Regions from separate parts of the Bacillus sp. ISL-39 genome, predicted to be linked through region 2. Evidence: predicted binding sites of a transcription regulator. Region 2 holds the regulator's gene; each other region holds the start of a gene.
The links. Region 2 encodes LexA, which represses DNA repair genes until DNA is damaged. Its sites were predicted from a motif close to CGAACATATGTTCG; they were not measured.

Region 1: a site for LexA is predicted at 1,304-1,317, ahead of recA (recombinase RecA). Genes of this name have one in related genera too.
Region 3: a site for LexA is predicted at 1,418-1,431, ahead of J7E37_RS12420 (DNA polymerase IV). Genes of this name have one in related genera too.
Region 4: a site for LexA is predicted at 1,539-1,552, ahead of ruvA (Holliday junction branch migration protein RuvA). Genes of this name have one in related genera too.

Annotation. Positions count from the first base shown of each region.
Region 1 covers NZ_JAGGQM010000002.1:405,892-409,551, forward strand. The annotation lists gene recA (recombinase RecA) at 149-1,189, opposite strand; gene J7E37_RS03860 (competence/damage-inducible protein A) at 1,494-2,741, opposite strand; gene pgsA (CDP-diacylglycerol--glycerol-3-phosphate 3-phosphatidyltransferase) at 2,766-3,344, opposite strand; gene J7E37_RS03870 (hypothetical protein) at 3,437-3,589, opposite strand.
Region 2 covers NZ_JAGGQM010000002.1:294,709-298,368, forward strand. The annotation lists gene J7E37_RS03255 (DUF896 domain-containing protein) at 262-495, opposite strand; gene J7E37_RS03260 (YneB family resolvase-like protein) at 574-1,218, opposite strand; gene yneA (cell division suppressor protein YneA) at 1,240-1,554, opposite strand; gene lexA (transcriptional repressor LexA) at 1,709-2,332, shown strand; gene J7E37_RS03275 (hypothetical protein) at 2,507-2,707, shown strand; gene J7E37_RS03280 (ATP-dependent DNA helicase) at 2,752-3,660, opposite strand, start outside.
Region 3 covers NZ_JAGGQM010000014.1:8,462-12,121, reverse strand. The annotation lists gene J7E37_RS12420 (DNA polymerase IV) at 125-1,405, opposite strand; partial or broken gene J7E37_RS22615 (HAMP domain-containing protein) at 1,580-2,365, shown strand; partial or broken gene J7E37_RS22610 (methyl-accepting chemotaxis protein) at 2,780-3,307, shown strand; gene J7E37_RS12410 (chemotaxis protein CheW) at 3,376-3,660, opposite strand, start outside.
Region 4 covers NZ_JAGGQM010000001.1:80,355-84,014, reverse strand. The annotation lists gene ruvB (Holliday junction branch migration DNA helicase RuvB) at 1-783, opposite strand, end outside; gene ruvA (Holliday junction branch migration protein RuvA) at 852-1,460, opposite strand; gene J7E37_RS00385 (intercompartmental signaling factor BofC) at 1,674-2,234, opposite strand; gene J7E37_RS00380 (YhcN/YlaJ family sporulation lipoprotein) at 2,535-3,245, opposite strand; gene J7E37_RS22390 (phosphotransferase) at 3,345-3,660, opposite strand, start outside.

The DNA of each region.
Region 1 (3,660 bases), 110 kb from region 2:
TATTTCTTCGATGTGACTGTTGATTTTCTACGCATTCTGCGAAAGGAGTATAGGCTGAACATCAATATTCACCTAACATTAAAGTAAGAAAAGTACAAACAAGGCCTCCTGGATTTCAGGAGACCTTGGTGATAGCAGAGATAGACTATTAATCTAATGGAAGTTCTTCCTGGTCTTCATCAGTTTCAGTCACTTTGAACTCGCCATCAAGGCCGTAGTGATTACGGATTTTCTGCTTGATTTCAAGACGGATGGATGGGTTTTCCTTAAGGAACATTTTCGCATTCTCTCTTCCCTGTCCAAGACGCTCACCATTGTAGGAATACCAAGAACCACTCTTATCGACGATATCAAGGTCTGAACCCATGTCGATGATTTCACCCTCTTGGGAAATCCCCTCACCGTACATGATATCCACTTCAGCTGTACGGAATGGAGGAGCGACCTTGTTCTTGACGACTTTGATCCTCGTTTTGTTACCGACCATATCATTGCCCTGCTTCAAAGTTTCAGCACGGCGGACTTCAAGACGTACGCTTGAATAGAATTTAAGAGCGCGTCCTCCAGGAGTTGTTTCAGGGTTCCCGAACATAACGCCGACTTTTTCACGAATCTGGTTAATGAAGATTGCGATAGTCTTTGACTTGTTGATTGCACCGGAAAGCTTACGCAATGCCTGGGACATCAAACGGGCCTGAAGACCAACGTGGGCATCGCCCATCTCACCTTCAATTTCAGCCTTTGGAACAAGAGCTGCAACGGAGTCAACAACAATAATATCAATTGCTCCACTTCGCACAAGTGCTTCTGCGATTTCCAATGCCTGTTCTCCAGTGTCAGGCTGCGAAAGAAGAAGCTCATCGATATTTACACCAAGTTTCTGTGCATATACAGGATCCAGTGCGTGTTCAGCGTCAATGAATGCCGCCTGGCCGCCATTTGCCTGTACCTCTGCAATTGCATGAAGCGCAACAGTTGTCTTACCTGAACTTTCAGGTCCGTAGATTTCAACAACACGTCCGCGAGGATATCCGCCTATTCCCAGGGCAGCATCCAGTGCAAGGGACCCACTTGGAGAAGTAGAAATTTTAGTGTCTGTTTTCTCCCCTAATTTCATAACTGATCCTTTACCAAATTGCTTTTCAATTTGTTTTAACGCCATATCTAAGGCAGCTTGACGATCACTCACACAAATTTCCTCCTTTTATATAAAAACGAACCAGCATACTGTCTGGCCGCAAATCTCTTATTTAAAGCCTACTATTACTATACCTTTTTCCAAGAGGTTTGTCCAACAAAAAATCGAACATTTATTCGTTTTTTTTAGAAGAGCAAAAAGCGTCAAAATTGATTTTTCGATGCTTTTTTCAGCAGTTTTACTTTGATATATACCCATTAAAATTATTTTTCAGCAAAGAATCTGCCTATTCTAAATACGGGGATGACTATTTCCTTTCAGTATATTCGGGGCATAAAAAGAACACGGGAGTTCATCACTTCCGTGTTCCTGATAATCTATTAATTATAATCTGACAGCCAAACTTTACTGACCTTTTCCTGATGGCATCCCGGGAACCGCTGAGGGTCAGTTTTTCCACATGGACTGGCTGCCCCTTTATATGCACCCCGATGAAAACCGTTCCAGCCGGATGCCCCTCCAGGCTGTCTGGACCAGCTGCTCCGGTAAAGCTGATGCCGATATCAGAGTTGGTAAGCGCTGCAGCATTTACTGCGAGTTCTTCCGCACATTCACTGCTTACAGCTCCAAATTTCTCGATTGTTTTCGGATCAACCTTCACAAGACCAATTTTGGCCTCATTGGAGTAACAGACGATACCGCCCTTAAAAAGGCTGCTTGCACCTGGAACTGAAGTCAAATCCTGCTGGAACATGCCGCCTGTTAAACTTTCAGCAGCTGATAATGTCAGGTTTCTGCTTTTCAATATTTTCGAAAGCTCTATGACTAACGAAGTTTCGTCGTAACCATAAAAATGCTCACCGACTCTGTCCATGATTTCAGCTTCTATTCGGTCAATCAATGCCTGGGCAGACACGCGCACGTCGTCCCTCGCGGTAAGCCTCAGTGTAACTTCACCTTCTCCAGCCAGTGGTGCAATGGTCGGATTGCTTTGCTGGTCAATCAAATCTTCAATTTCTGATTCAAGAGCCGCCTCGCCAATTCCAAAGAACCGGAGGACTCTCGATTCAATTTTAGCTTGATTGCCAGACAAGCCTTCAATAGCAGCCTGACCGTATTTCAAGAACATAGGCTCCATTTCTGAGGGAGGTCCCGGCAGAAGCATGTACTTGTTGTACTCAGTTGCCAGGAACATCCCCGGAGCCATGCCATGATCATTTTTCAGGACAGTGGACCCTTCGATCACGAGTGCCTGCTTCCTGTTATTCTCAGTCATTACCCTGTTCGTTTTTTCAAAATACAATTCGATGGACTTCATCGCTTCTTCATCAAGAACAAGCTGCTTTCCAAGCTGCCCAGCAATAGTATCTTTTGTCAGGTCATCCTTCGTTGGACCCAATCCGCCAGTAAAGATAATCAGCTCTGCACGTTCCCTGGCAATTTCCATTGCATTCTTCAATCTATCAGGATTATCTCCGACAACAGTATGAAAGTAAACATTGATTCCCAGGTCGGCAAGCTGCCTGGAAAGGAACCTGGCGTTCGTGTTGACAATTTGGCCAAGGAGCAATTCAGATCCCACAGCAATGATTTCGGCATTCATTTCTTGTCCCCCTGACAAAATCGATTATTTGGAATTACTGAATACTTGCTTGTTTTTAGCGAAGTAATCCCATCCAGACCAAATGGTAAAGAACATCGCCACCCATAATGCTATGTCTGCAAACGGAATGGAGAATGCTTCAAAAATGATATTGTGCAGCAAGAGGGCGGAAATGGCCACTGTCTGGGCCCACATTTTAATCTTACCGGGCATTTTAGCTGCAACAACTTCGCCACCGCCAGCAAGCAGTAAACGCAATCCGGTTACAGCAAACTCCCGGCTGATGATAATAATGACAATCCACGCAGGGGCATACCCCAGTTCAACCAACACAATCAGTGCAGAAGAGACAAGCAGTTTATCTGCAAGGGGATCAAGGAATTTCCCAAGGTTTGTAACTAAGTTGTGCTTTCGTGCCAGATAACCGTCAACCCAGTCTGTAACAGACGCAAAGATGTAGATTAACGCTCCTACAAAATGAGTGACGGGCATGGTTGTACCAAGCAGGGAGATATCCCCCCACGAAAACGGGACAAGCATGATGATCATGAATAACGGAATCAATAAAATTCGTGAAACCGTAATCTTATTTGGCAAATTCATATACTATTTCCTCCAGATGCAAAATTGCAAAGCCATTAGTTTGACTTCTTTCATTATATCCAATATGTAAAAAACATCATTAAATATGCCTTTTATAATTTTAGCCCGTATAAACAAAAGTCCATACGGGCATTTTTGCAAATCATACTTTTTAGGCCTTGTATAACATGGCTGTTGATTTTCGTTCCAGGCGCTACGCTTTCAGCCGGCAGAATATGAAAAAGACCAACTGCCGTCTTTTTCATAAGCAATTCTTCCTTGGGGCTGGCGCTGAGCCTCCTCGTCGCAAGCTCCTGCGGGGTTAATTGGTCCTTCA
Region 2 (3,660 bases):
TGGCTGTTGTTATGTAAATACACTGCTTCGTGGCTGAAAAAGAAATTGCAGCAGAGTGCATTATTTAAGAATTTCGAATAGTTTGAGCAGCCGGAAATACTTCAATCTATTTGCTTTCCCTCTTAAAATAAAGGAGGATCATACAAGCTGCATATTCATATTGTTGATTCTTAAGCTCTACAGTGTTGGATAATTAACTATTCAAAGGATTTACAAATAAAAATGGAATACATGCTGTATGTATTCCATTTTTTCATATATTTAATGAAGCTTGTTCTTCGCTTTTTCTTCCTTGAGCTTATCAGGGGTAACATCATTGCCTTCAGGATCCACAATGGTAACACCTTTAAGTGTATTAAGCATAGAAGATCGGAAAGACTGTAGATATTCCGCGCGAAGGTTTGTTTGTTCCTTTGCTTCTTCTTCAGTCAACTTGGATGTTTTTGCTTTCCTTGCCAGTTCATTGATTCTAGCAATTTTATCACTTGATAGCATTGTAAAGCTCCTTTGTAAAAAATTACGTCAAATGTCATCTTACTAAAATTTTTCCGATTTTACAAGAATAGAGCTTCCTTAATCCTCTGTTTCTATGTACTCAAGATATCTTCGGTTTACCGTTGCTTTGGATACGTCATATCCAAAGCCTCTTAGTGTTGCTGTGATTTCAGCAAAGGTAAGACCGTTATTCCGCAGTCTGACAATTTCCTCGACCGGCATCTCTTTCCGTTCCCGGCCGGAGTTTTCACCTTGATTTTTTAGGTTGCGCTGCGGTTTGTATCCATGCTCCACTGCTCGTTTCATCCCACGCTTGATCTTAATATTATGGATTTTCCTCTGGTACTCTTCCACCATACTGACAATTTGGAGCACCATCGAATCTGATTCGGATAGCTGGAGTTCCCCACTGTGGGAGACACTATATAACTTTACATTTTCTTTCAGGATGCAATGAAGAATCGCGACTTTGGCATTTCCTCTTCCAAGTCTCGTCTCATCCTGAATCAACAGGGCACCAATCTTCTTATCCTTGATCAGTTCCAGCAGTTCCAGGATCCCTTCTCTCTCAAGATCATAACCACTAGCTTGCTCCTTAATAATACTGGCTACTTCAAAACCATAGTTGCCTGCCAGCCGCAGCAGCTCTTCTTCCTGCCTGGCCAGCGAAGTTTCCTGTGTTTCTTTCGTTGTACTTACGCGGCAATAAATAATTGCTTTCATGTTGTCACCTTATTTCCATTTCTATCTTTCCGCATCAGCAATCTGTGTAGGTTCAATCTTTTCAGCCTCAACAGGGATTACCAGCTCATCGCCCGGAAGGATTGTTTCCCCTATAATCCCGTTTTCTTTTACTACCCAGCTTACGAATTCATTTTCAGAAAGACTATGTTCACTGGCAAATGATTCAGCAATCTCCCATAGTGATTGCCCTTCTTCTATAGTAACAGTTATGTACGCATCTTCATTATTTAACTGTGCTTTTGCGACGAATGAAAAGATTAAGCTGACAGCAAGCAGGATTATTGCATATGAATAGTTTTCCCATAGTTTTTTCATTATCGGCACCCCTTGACGAATGTATGTTCGGTTAACTATTCTCATTATAAGTCGAACATTTGTTTTGTGTCAACTCAAAAATTCGAACTTATGTTTGTATCTATGAAAAAGACATGGTATAATTAGGACAAGAAAATATACGAGGTGCGTGAATATGACAAAGTTATCGAAGCGGCAACAAGATATATTTGAGTTCATAAAAGGCGAAGTCAAGAAAAAAGGGTATCCGCCATCCGTACGCGAAATAGGTGAGGCTGTCGGACTTGCTTCCAGCTCCACTGTCCATGGACACCTTGCAAGACTTGAAAGCAAAGGCTTGATCCGACGCGATCCTACAAAGCCGCGTGCAATTGAAATTCTCGAAATAGAAGAGGATAGCCGTATCCCTAAATATAAAGTGGTGAATGTCCCTGTTGTCGGTAAAGTAACAGCCGGTATGCCAATTACCGCCATTGAAAATGTTGAAGAATACTTCCCTCTACCTGATCGCCTCGTTCCGCATGATGAGCAGGTTTTCATGCTGGAAATCATGGGTGACAGTATGATTGAAGCGGGCATCCTTGATGGCGACTATGTTATTGTCAAACAGCAAAAGACTGCTAATAATGGAGATATTGTTGTAGCGATGACTGAAGACGATGAAGCAACAGTGAAGCGCTTCTTCAAGGAAAAGGATTACTTCAGGCTGCAGCCGGAAAATCCTACAATGGATCCAATTATCCTTCGAAATGTGTCGATTCTTGGTAAAGTGATCGGTGTATATCGCCATATGCATTAAAAAAGCAAGCGGCCCCCGCTTGCTTTTTTCTATCTATCTACTAAACTTTTTAACTGGATCTGTATGAAACTAGCACATTTATAAGAAAAATAGGTAGAGACCCTGACAACTTGTCCCTCTCCACATAAGATATTGTGTAAGTATCTTTCATGATGGAAAGGAGTTGAGTTTCTAATGGGATACAATCGTAATGAAAATGATGTAGCTGGCTTGTTTTTCCCTCACCGGGACAGAGACAAAGTCAGGGCAACTGTTGATTTTGATGATCTCTGCCGTGCTGTGCGCCGTTGTATAATCGAGGACTTAGTAGCAGGCGCCAGGGATGATCGGGATGACGATCGTGACCGCCGCCACAAAAAGTGCTGCAGATACTAATTTGAAAAAGAAAATCCCGAAAGGTTGGTCCTTTCGGGATTTTTCTATTTCCAATGAATATTTTGAACAGGCAGCACACCTTTTAATTCTACAAGGTAAGCTGCTTTTTGATTAGTGGTAAGCCATACATGTACTGTTCCGCTATCCTGGTTGCTTCTGATCAAGCGGCCCATTCCCTGTCTTAAGCGGAGCAGCATATATGGTATATCGACCTCTGCAGCTGGATTATCCGCATGCTTTCTTTTCGCCTGGAAGACTGGGTCATGAGGCGGGAATGGCAATGACGAAATGATGACTTGAATCAATGACTCACCCGGTACATCCAATCCTTCCCACAGGCTGTATGAACATAGAACGGTTGCGATGTCATTCTGGAAACCCTTCACGGTTTCACTGATTTCACGGTCTCCCTCAAACAAGATAGGGAAACTCCATTCTTGATTTTCAGTCCATGCCCGGAATCGTTCCATCTCTTGAGGGGACGAGAACAGAACAAGCGAGCTGCCATTACTGGATCTAAGGTCTTCTCCTATATTGTCCCATTTCTTTATTTCATCATCCTCAGTGTGTGCTACCAGTTCCATTTGCTCTTCATAGTCAAATGGGGATGCGACAGTAAAGGAGGAATATTTTTCGATGCCCAGGCTTTTCGCTATATAGCTGAAGTCTCCTCCCTGGGACAATGTAGCAGAAGAAAATACAAATGGGATGTTTTGTGAAAATACTTCTTTTTTCAAAATATCCTCAACGAGTCGAGGCATGATGACCAGCGATGTTTGTACTTCATTCTCTTCCAGCCAGAATATCCCTTCGTCGTTCTTAAGGAAAATCGATAGACCATAGGCGAAAAACTCAAGATATTCTTCCATGATTTTTAAATGGTATTCGTCAATCAGGAACATTTCGGCATCAAAAACCAGCTGGTCCATTAAATCGGTAACCTTTTTCTCCAG
Region 3 (3,660 bases), on a different contig from region 2:
CGTCCCTTCTTTCTAGAATTAGGTATTTAAAATCATACAAACTAATTTAACAATGAACCTATACTTGTGCAAACAATCTGGTTTGTCCCTTTTTATTTTGACTTAACAAGGTCTAGCTAAACCATTAAAAATCTTTTTTCTCTTTTCTGCGATCCTGGAGGAAATCCTTATTAAAGCTCGTCCCAGCCCCGGCATTCTCCCTGGTTGATACCTTTTTCACCTGGGAGCCGGCACTTTCAATGATACTTTTGCCATATTTCTCTCGCAGCTGGCTCATCGTATTGATCAGCGGCTCCTTTTTGGCATCCTGCTCATAAGAAAATAAATCGAGCTGTTTGACTGCTTTGTCCGCTTCAAGCAGCTCGGTGCCAGTGATCCCCAGCAGCCTGATAGGGTCTCCATTCCAATGCTTCAGAAAAAGCGTTTTGGCGGCCGCGGCTATTTCGTCCTGCTTCGATACAGGGTTCTGCAGCTTCTGGCTCCTGGTAATCGTCTTCCTGTCCTTAAAGCGGATCATCACACTAATACTTGTGGCGACCGCCTCCTTCCTCTTCATCCTTGCTGCTACTTGCTCTGACAATCGATCAAGAACCTTCAGAAGCTCATTCTGATTCGAAATATCGCGAGGCAGCGTAGTCGAATTACCGATGCTTTTAAAATCGTAGACAGAATCCGGATCTACCTGGCGGTTGTCCAGGCCATTAGCTCTTTCTTTCAATCTTAATCCGTTGATGCCCAGCAGCCCTTTCAGCTGGATTTCATTTGCTGCCGCTAATTCGCCTATTGTATTGATTCCAATACTTTTTAGTTTGTCCGCTGTTTTTGTTCCTACTCCATGCATTTCCCCGACCTCAAGCGGCCAGAGTACCCTTGGGATGTCTCGCTTTCTTAAAACTGTGATTCCCATTGGTTTCTTCATATCGGAAGCTGTTTTCGCCAGGAACTTATTTGGCGCTACTCCTATGCTGCACGGCAAGTCAAGCTGCTCAAAAATTCTTTTTTGAATGCTTTCTGCGATTTCCAGAGGCGCCCCCAGGTCGGAGCAATCCGTTATATCCATATATCCCTCATCAATGGAAACAGGTTCGACAACCTCTGTGTATTGGCGCAAAATATCAAACATAGCAGCAGATGCTGTGCGGTATCTGTCAAAGTTCGGTTTTCTTATGATTAAGTCCGGGCAAAGTTTTTTGGCTTCCCATAGCGGCATCGTGGTCTTGACGCCGAATTTCCTCGCTTCATAGCTGCAGGTTACAATTATTCCCCGTCTTTCTTCCGGATTGCCGGCAATCGCCAGTGCCCGGCCCTTCAATTCAGGATCGTAAGCCATTTCTACTGATGCATAGAAGCTATTCATATCAACATGCAAAATGACTTTGCCCTTTTTTGGATACATTTCTTTCATGATCCCACTTCCCAAATATACGTTCCCTTCTAGTTTATCAAAAAAACTCCTTCATTACTTATATAGAGATTAATTTTACGGTTTATCGAGTTTTGAACATTATGTGAAGAAAAGCGCCAAAACATTAAATATCTTCATAGGAAAACCGATAAGAAAATATAAGGATATAGAAAAATGGGGGAAACTTTTATGCAGCATTGGTCTATTGGCAGAAAGTATGCAAGCGTTTTCGCATTCATTATGGTCATTTTTTTGGGCAGCTTCATCTATTTGACGACTGTTTTATCAAACCTTCAAAATGCGATCGACCTTGCCGAGGAAAAAAGTGATTATGCAATCATGATTAGTGAAATGGGAGCTACATTCCGCCAGAAGTATATCATTATCACAGACTACATAACAGAACCGAAACCAGAGCTTCTGACACTCTACAAAACAGAAAGTGATCAATTTAACAGTTCAGCTGACAAGCTTAAAAACAACGTAAAAACAGAGGAAGCCCAAACTTTGTTCAATTCAATTGTCAAAACAGATAAGCATATGGATAAAATCTGGGAAGATGAGATTTTAAAAACTGTAGAAGATTTCAAGAAAAACGGTGAACAGGTTGATATATTTACCCAAATTAGTCTCGCTAACAAGGCTGAGACCATCCGCGATATGAACATTGATAAGCTTAATGCGCTCAGGACTGCAATCCTTGATGACCGGACAACAATCATGAAGGAAACCCATTCTACAATCGCAACGATGATTCGGAATACATTTATCATTATCATTATCGCGTTTATCATTTCTTCAGTGGCAATGTACTTTGTCTCACGCAATGTCAGCAAAAACCTTAAGGATGTGGTTGCTTACTGCAAGAAACTTGCAGCCGGTGAGTTGAATGCAAAGGCATTGCAGGCCAAGAGCAAGGACGAGGTCGGCCAGATCATCCTGGCAATGAATCAATTATCCGGAAATCTTAAAGCCTCCATTTCAAACATTCTTGCGTCATCTGACCAGGTGAATGCAATGTCAAGGAACCTGAAGCTAAATGCTGAAGCGACAACAGAAGCGAACAATGAAATCACGACATCAATCATGCAAGTTGCCACTGCCTCTGATGAGCAGGTGAAAATTTCCGAACGCACGAACGAAGCAGTCGAAAATGTTTCTTCACAATTGATTGTAGTGACTGGTTCGCTTAAAGAGACGATCCATACGACAACAAGCACGAAGGAAAAAATCGAGCAAGGTAAACTGTATGCTTTCAATGTCACCGAACAGATGGATGAAATCAATGGAAAGGTCACTGAATTAGCCAATGTGATTCATTCCCTTAAAAATAATTCTCAGGAAATCCATCGAATCATTGAAATCATTACTGATATTTCAAATCAAACGAATTTACTGGCATTGAATGCCGCGATTGAAGCAGCAAGAGCCGGTGAGCATGGCAAAGGCTTCGGTGTCGTCGCCCAGGAGGTCCGCAAGCTCGCTGAGCAATCAGCTGGTGCTGCAGAGAGTATCCGAACCATCCTTGAGCAGACTGGCAAAGAGACGAACCTTGCAGTGAATGTTATGGATGAAAGTCAGACAACCGTACAAAAAGGCAATGAACTGGTCGAGAAAGTAGCCGAAATTTTCACCGATATCGCCCAATCGATCGAGGAAGTCAGCCTAAAAGGAAATACCGCAAGCAGTGCGGTCATGAATGCCAACGATAGGATGGAGTTCATGGCACATGCTGCAACTGAAGTAATCACCGCGTCTTCCAAGTCGGCACAATTCCTCGAACAGGTAGCTGCCACAACAGAAGAACAAAATGCCACAATGCAGGAGCTGTTGGAATCATCCAGCAAGCTGTCAAACATGGCTGAAGACCTGAGGAAATCATTCTCCAGCTTTAAACTGTAGCTACAAAAAACAAGCTGACCAATTAAAATCGGTCAGCTTGTTTTTATTCAAACGAAGTAAGTAAAACTTTAGTTGTGTAATTCTTGTTTTTGGTTTTTCATATATTCCTTTATTTCTTTGATCCCTTCAAGTGATTGAATCAATGTTTCCGGGTCTATTAACATGATCATGCGCTTATCGAAATTGGCCACACCGGTAATGAACCTTGTCTTCTGGTAAGCAACAAGGCCTGGCTGCTTAATGTTTTCTGCAGGAATTTCAAGAATTTCCTTTGCATCCCTCACAAGGGCCCCCATTGAAATTTCCGAAGTCTCGATCACGATCAGCCTGGTTTTGTCTTCAACTTGAATATC
Region 4 (3,660 bases), on a different contig from region 2:
ATGGTCAAGTCCCAAACGGTCTACCTGCATCAGTTCCAATGCCTCCTGGGCAAGAGTTTCCTCAACAGCGCCATTGCCTCGCACCTGCGCAAAATCGCGTACCCGCTTCAATAGGCGGTTGGCGATTCTCGGCGTCCCTCGCGATCTCCTCGCAAGCTCCTGGGCGGCAGGCCAGTCGATGGCAGTTTCCAGAAGCTCGGCTGTCCTGACGACAATATCAGTTAGCTGTTTCTCATTATAGTATTCCAAACGGCTCAAAACTCCAAACCTGTCTCTTAATGGAGCTGACAACGAACCAGCGCGGGTTGTCGCACCAATAAGCGTGAACGGCGGGAGATCAAGCCTGACAGATCGGGCACTTGGCCCTTTCCCTATGACGATATCAAGGCAAAAGTCTTCCATAGCGGGATAGAGTACTTCCTCGATCGTTCTTGGAAGTCTGTGAATTTCATCAATGAACAGGACATCGCCAGGTTCCAATGCCGTCAGGATGGCTGCCAGGTCCCCAGGCCTTTCGATCGCCGGTCCGGATGTCGTCCTGAGGTTGACTCCCATTTCGTTGGCGATGATTGCTGCGAGCGTCGTCTTGCCCAAACCAGGCGGTCCGTAGAGCAGCACATGGTCCAGCGTTTCACGCCTCATTTTGGCCGCTTCAATAAATACCTCAAGATTTGCTTTCACTTTATCCTGGCCGATATATTGCCTGAGTGTCTGCGGACGCAGGCTCTGCTCAAATGAAACATCCTGGTCGCCCGCTTCACTGGAGATGATTCGTTCTTCCATCTGTTTCTCACCCTTCTTATAAGCTGGTTGACCGATCCTGAATCGTATCGGTCAATGTTAACTCAGCATTACTTTAATAGCTTTTGTAAGGCTTTCTTTATATATTGATCGGTCGTCAATGTTTCCTTCTTCAAATCTGGAGTTATTTTGCGGATTTCTTTTTCAGAATAACCCAGCGTCTTAAGTGCCAAAACCGCCTCATCAAATTCAACCGACTGGCTTATTGTGGCAGCAACCTCGTCCGAATTGAAAAGATTAGGGAAGTAATCTGGCACAAGGTCATGCAGCTTCCCCTTCAGATCGAGGATCATTTGTCTGGCGGTCTTCTTGCCTACTCCAGGGAATTTGACCAGGAACGATTCATCTTCATTTTCAATTGCCTGCACCACCTGACCAGGCTCACCCGATGCCAGGATGGCCAGAGCCCCTTTCGGTCCGATTCCCGAAACATTCAAAAGCCTTGTGAAAAGCGCCTTTTCTTCTCGATTCTTGAATCCGTATAGAGCAATGAGGTCTTCTCTGACATAATGATATGTAAAAATACAAATCTCTTTACCTGCTTCTTTTGTGAATATAAATGGGTTTGGTGTCATGATTTGATACCCAATCCCGCTATTTTCAATCACTATATATTCAGGACCGACGAAATCGACGGTACCTTTTATGAATTCATACAATACTCTCGCCCCTCTGCTTTGCTGTAACTCATTTTAACATACTCCTTTTAAAGGTATGAATAAAAATATGCAAAAAGGCGAACGTATGATCATTTTTATAAGAAAAGCGCAAGCGCCTTGGTCAGCCCCGACCAGCGCTGCCCGCCTATAACGCCACGTCCTCCCCAGTAATAAAATCTCTCCGAAACCTTGGAAAACACAAATAAGAGCCAGTCATCCCGGCTCTTCACTGTTTTCTCTCACTGTATATGGTTTAAAAGTCTCCAATACCTCTTCATAACATTGTTTATTCCGGATTGGTATGCCTTTTTTCAATTGATCACGCTTAATACTTTCAAGTCTGCCGAGGTCAATCTGAAAGAAGGATTGGATAATATTCGAACCATCCGGCCTTCCATTAAAAATAGTTAGGACTCCTTCATCTGAGAGCCCAAAATATCCATTTGCCTTCAAAAGCGGCGAAATATCATCATATTCCTGCCTGAATACCGCCTTGTTCGCTTCTATATCTACTAGCTGCCATTCGTCATATTTTGCCCAAAAGTCCTCCATAGACCAAATTGTTTCCTGAATCCGTTCCTCACTCATTTCACCATCAAGGTAGACTCTTTGCAAAATGATGGTGATCTTAAGAGGTTCGTTGATTTCCTCGACTGCTTCTTCAGGCTTCTCAGCAAAAACTGGCTCTGTCTGAAGTACTAAACTGTATCCCGATAGACCGATTAGGAGCATAACAGCTGAGCTTAATACTTTTAATAATTTGATTGAAGCCATTGCTGTCCACCTCTCTTATTTGCTAAAATATGTTTCTTTTTCACTAATAGTGTAGCCAAAATGTTCTTATTTATCCTTTTAAAATAAGGCTGTTTTCGCATTGATTGTTGCTTTTCGCATAAAACTCCTTAGCCGCATGCCGTAAGGATTTGAAGCTCTTTTCTTAATGCTCCTTACATGATACTCCTAAAAATCCAGCAGCAATTTTTACTTTTGGTTGAGCAAGCAGCAAAGTTTACGAATAGAGCCATAAATAAACATGAAATAGAAGGCTAGAGGTTACTCTGCCTTCTATCGTGCTTACGGATTGAAGTTGATGCTTTCCCGCGGGTTTCCATTCTTCCGGTCATAATCAATATTCCTTGATCTGCTGAAGGTTCCTTCATCCTCGATGATGCGAAGTTCTCTGTCTTCAGTATATGGAAGGACAGCCTGTTTGATTTTCTTGTCTGTCTGTTTTTTTAGTGACTTGTCCTTATAGGTCACGGCAATTTCTACTTTCCTGCCAAATAAAACCGACCTTACCTTATCGACATTATCGACAGACTCAGCAGCAATTCCTACTTTGCGGGCCAATCTGTTATCTTGTTCAGAATTCGTGTAGATTCTTGCCTGGCCGCTTCCCCTCTGTTCACTCAGGTGTCCATGGTAATTTAAATCACCGCGGCTGTATTTATTATCTCTTTGGAAAAAGTTATGGTCATGGTCAGAACGAGGGACGGTTGGATTCGGAGGATTGCCATTTTCATCTCTGGACTGAAGCATCCTCCGTTTCCGGTTTTCTGCGGCTATTCCCTCTTTTCCGAAATTATGGTCAAAAAGCTCCGTGACAGCACCCTCTCTGTCATCCATCACGTCAATTTCATTCCCTTTTTCGTTCGAGTAATAGCCAAGTGGCTGCCCACCGCTGGCATTCCTGCCCTGTACAGCGGCTTCCTCATTTCCATTACAAGCCGTCAGCCCTATTGTGAGCAAGGAAGCTATAGGTAAGAACAACATTCTTTTGTTCAATCGAAAAACCCCCATCCTAGCTAAAATGAGCATGTTATATGCTCATTATTAGAGTGCGGATGGGGCTGGATTTTCATTCTGACAGATACGTCCAAAAACCTAAACATCCAGTCTGGATTTAACCTCTTCCTGAAAACGTTTCCTTTGCTGAAACTGGCCGGCAGTCATTCCAACGATTGGTCCCAGACTAGATGGATTGGATTGATTTCTTTCCCTCAACAAGCGGTTCCACTCCCTTAGGATATCAGCAGGATATAATAGCCCATATAAGAAAGCATCAGAGCGCAACCATTTATTTAAATGCTTTATTTTTGCCAGTGACTCAAACCGCCAATCCAGGAATGGCAGAATCCGATTTGCGTACTGCAGCATATCATAGGCTCTCGATCCAGTGCTGATTAAATCGAAATCAATT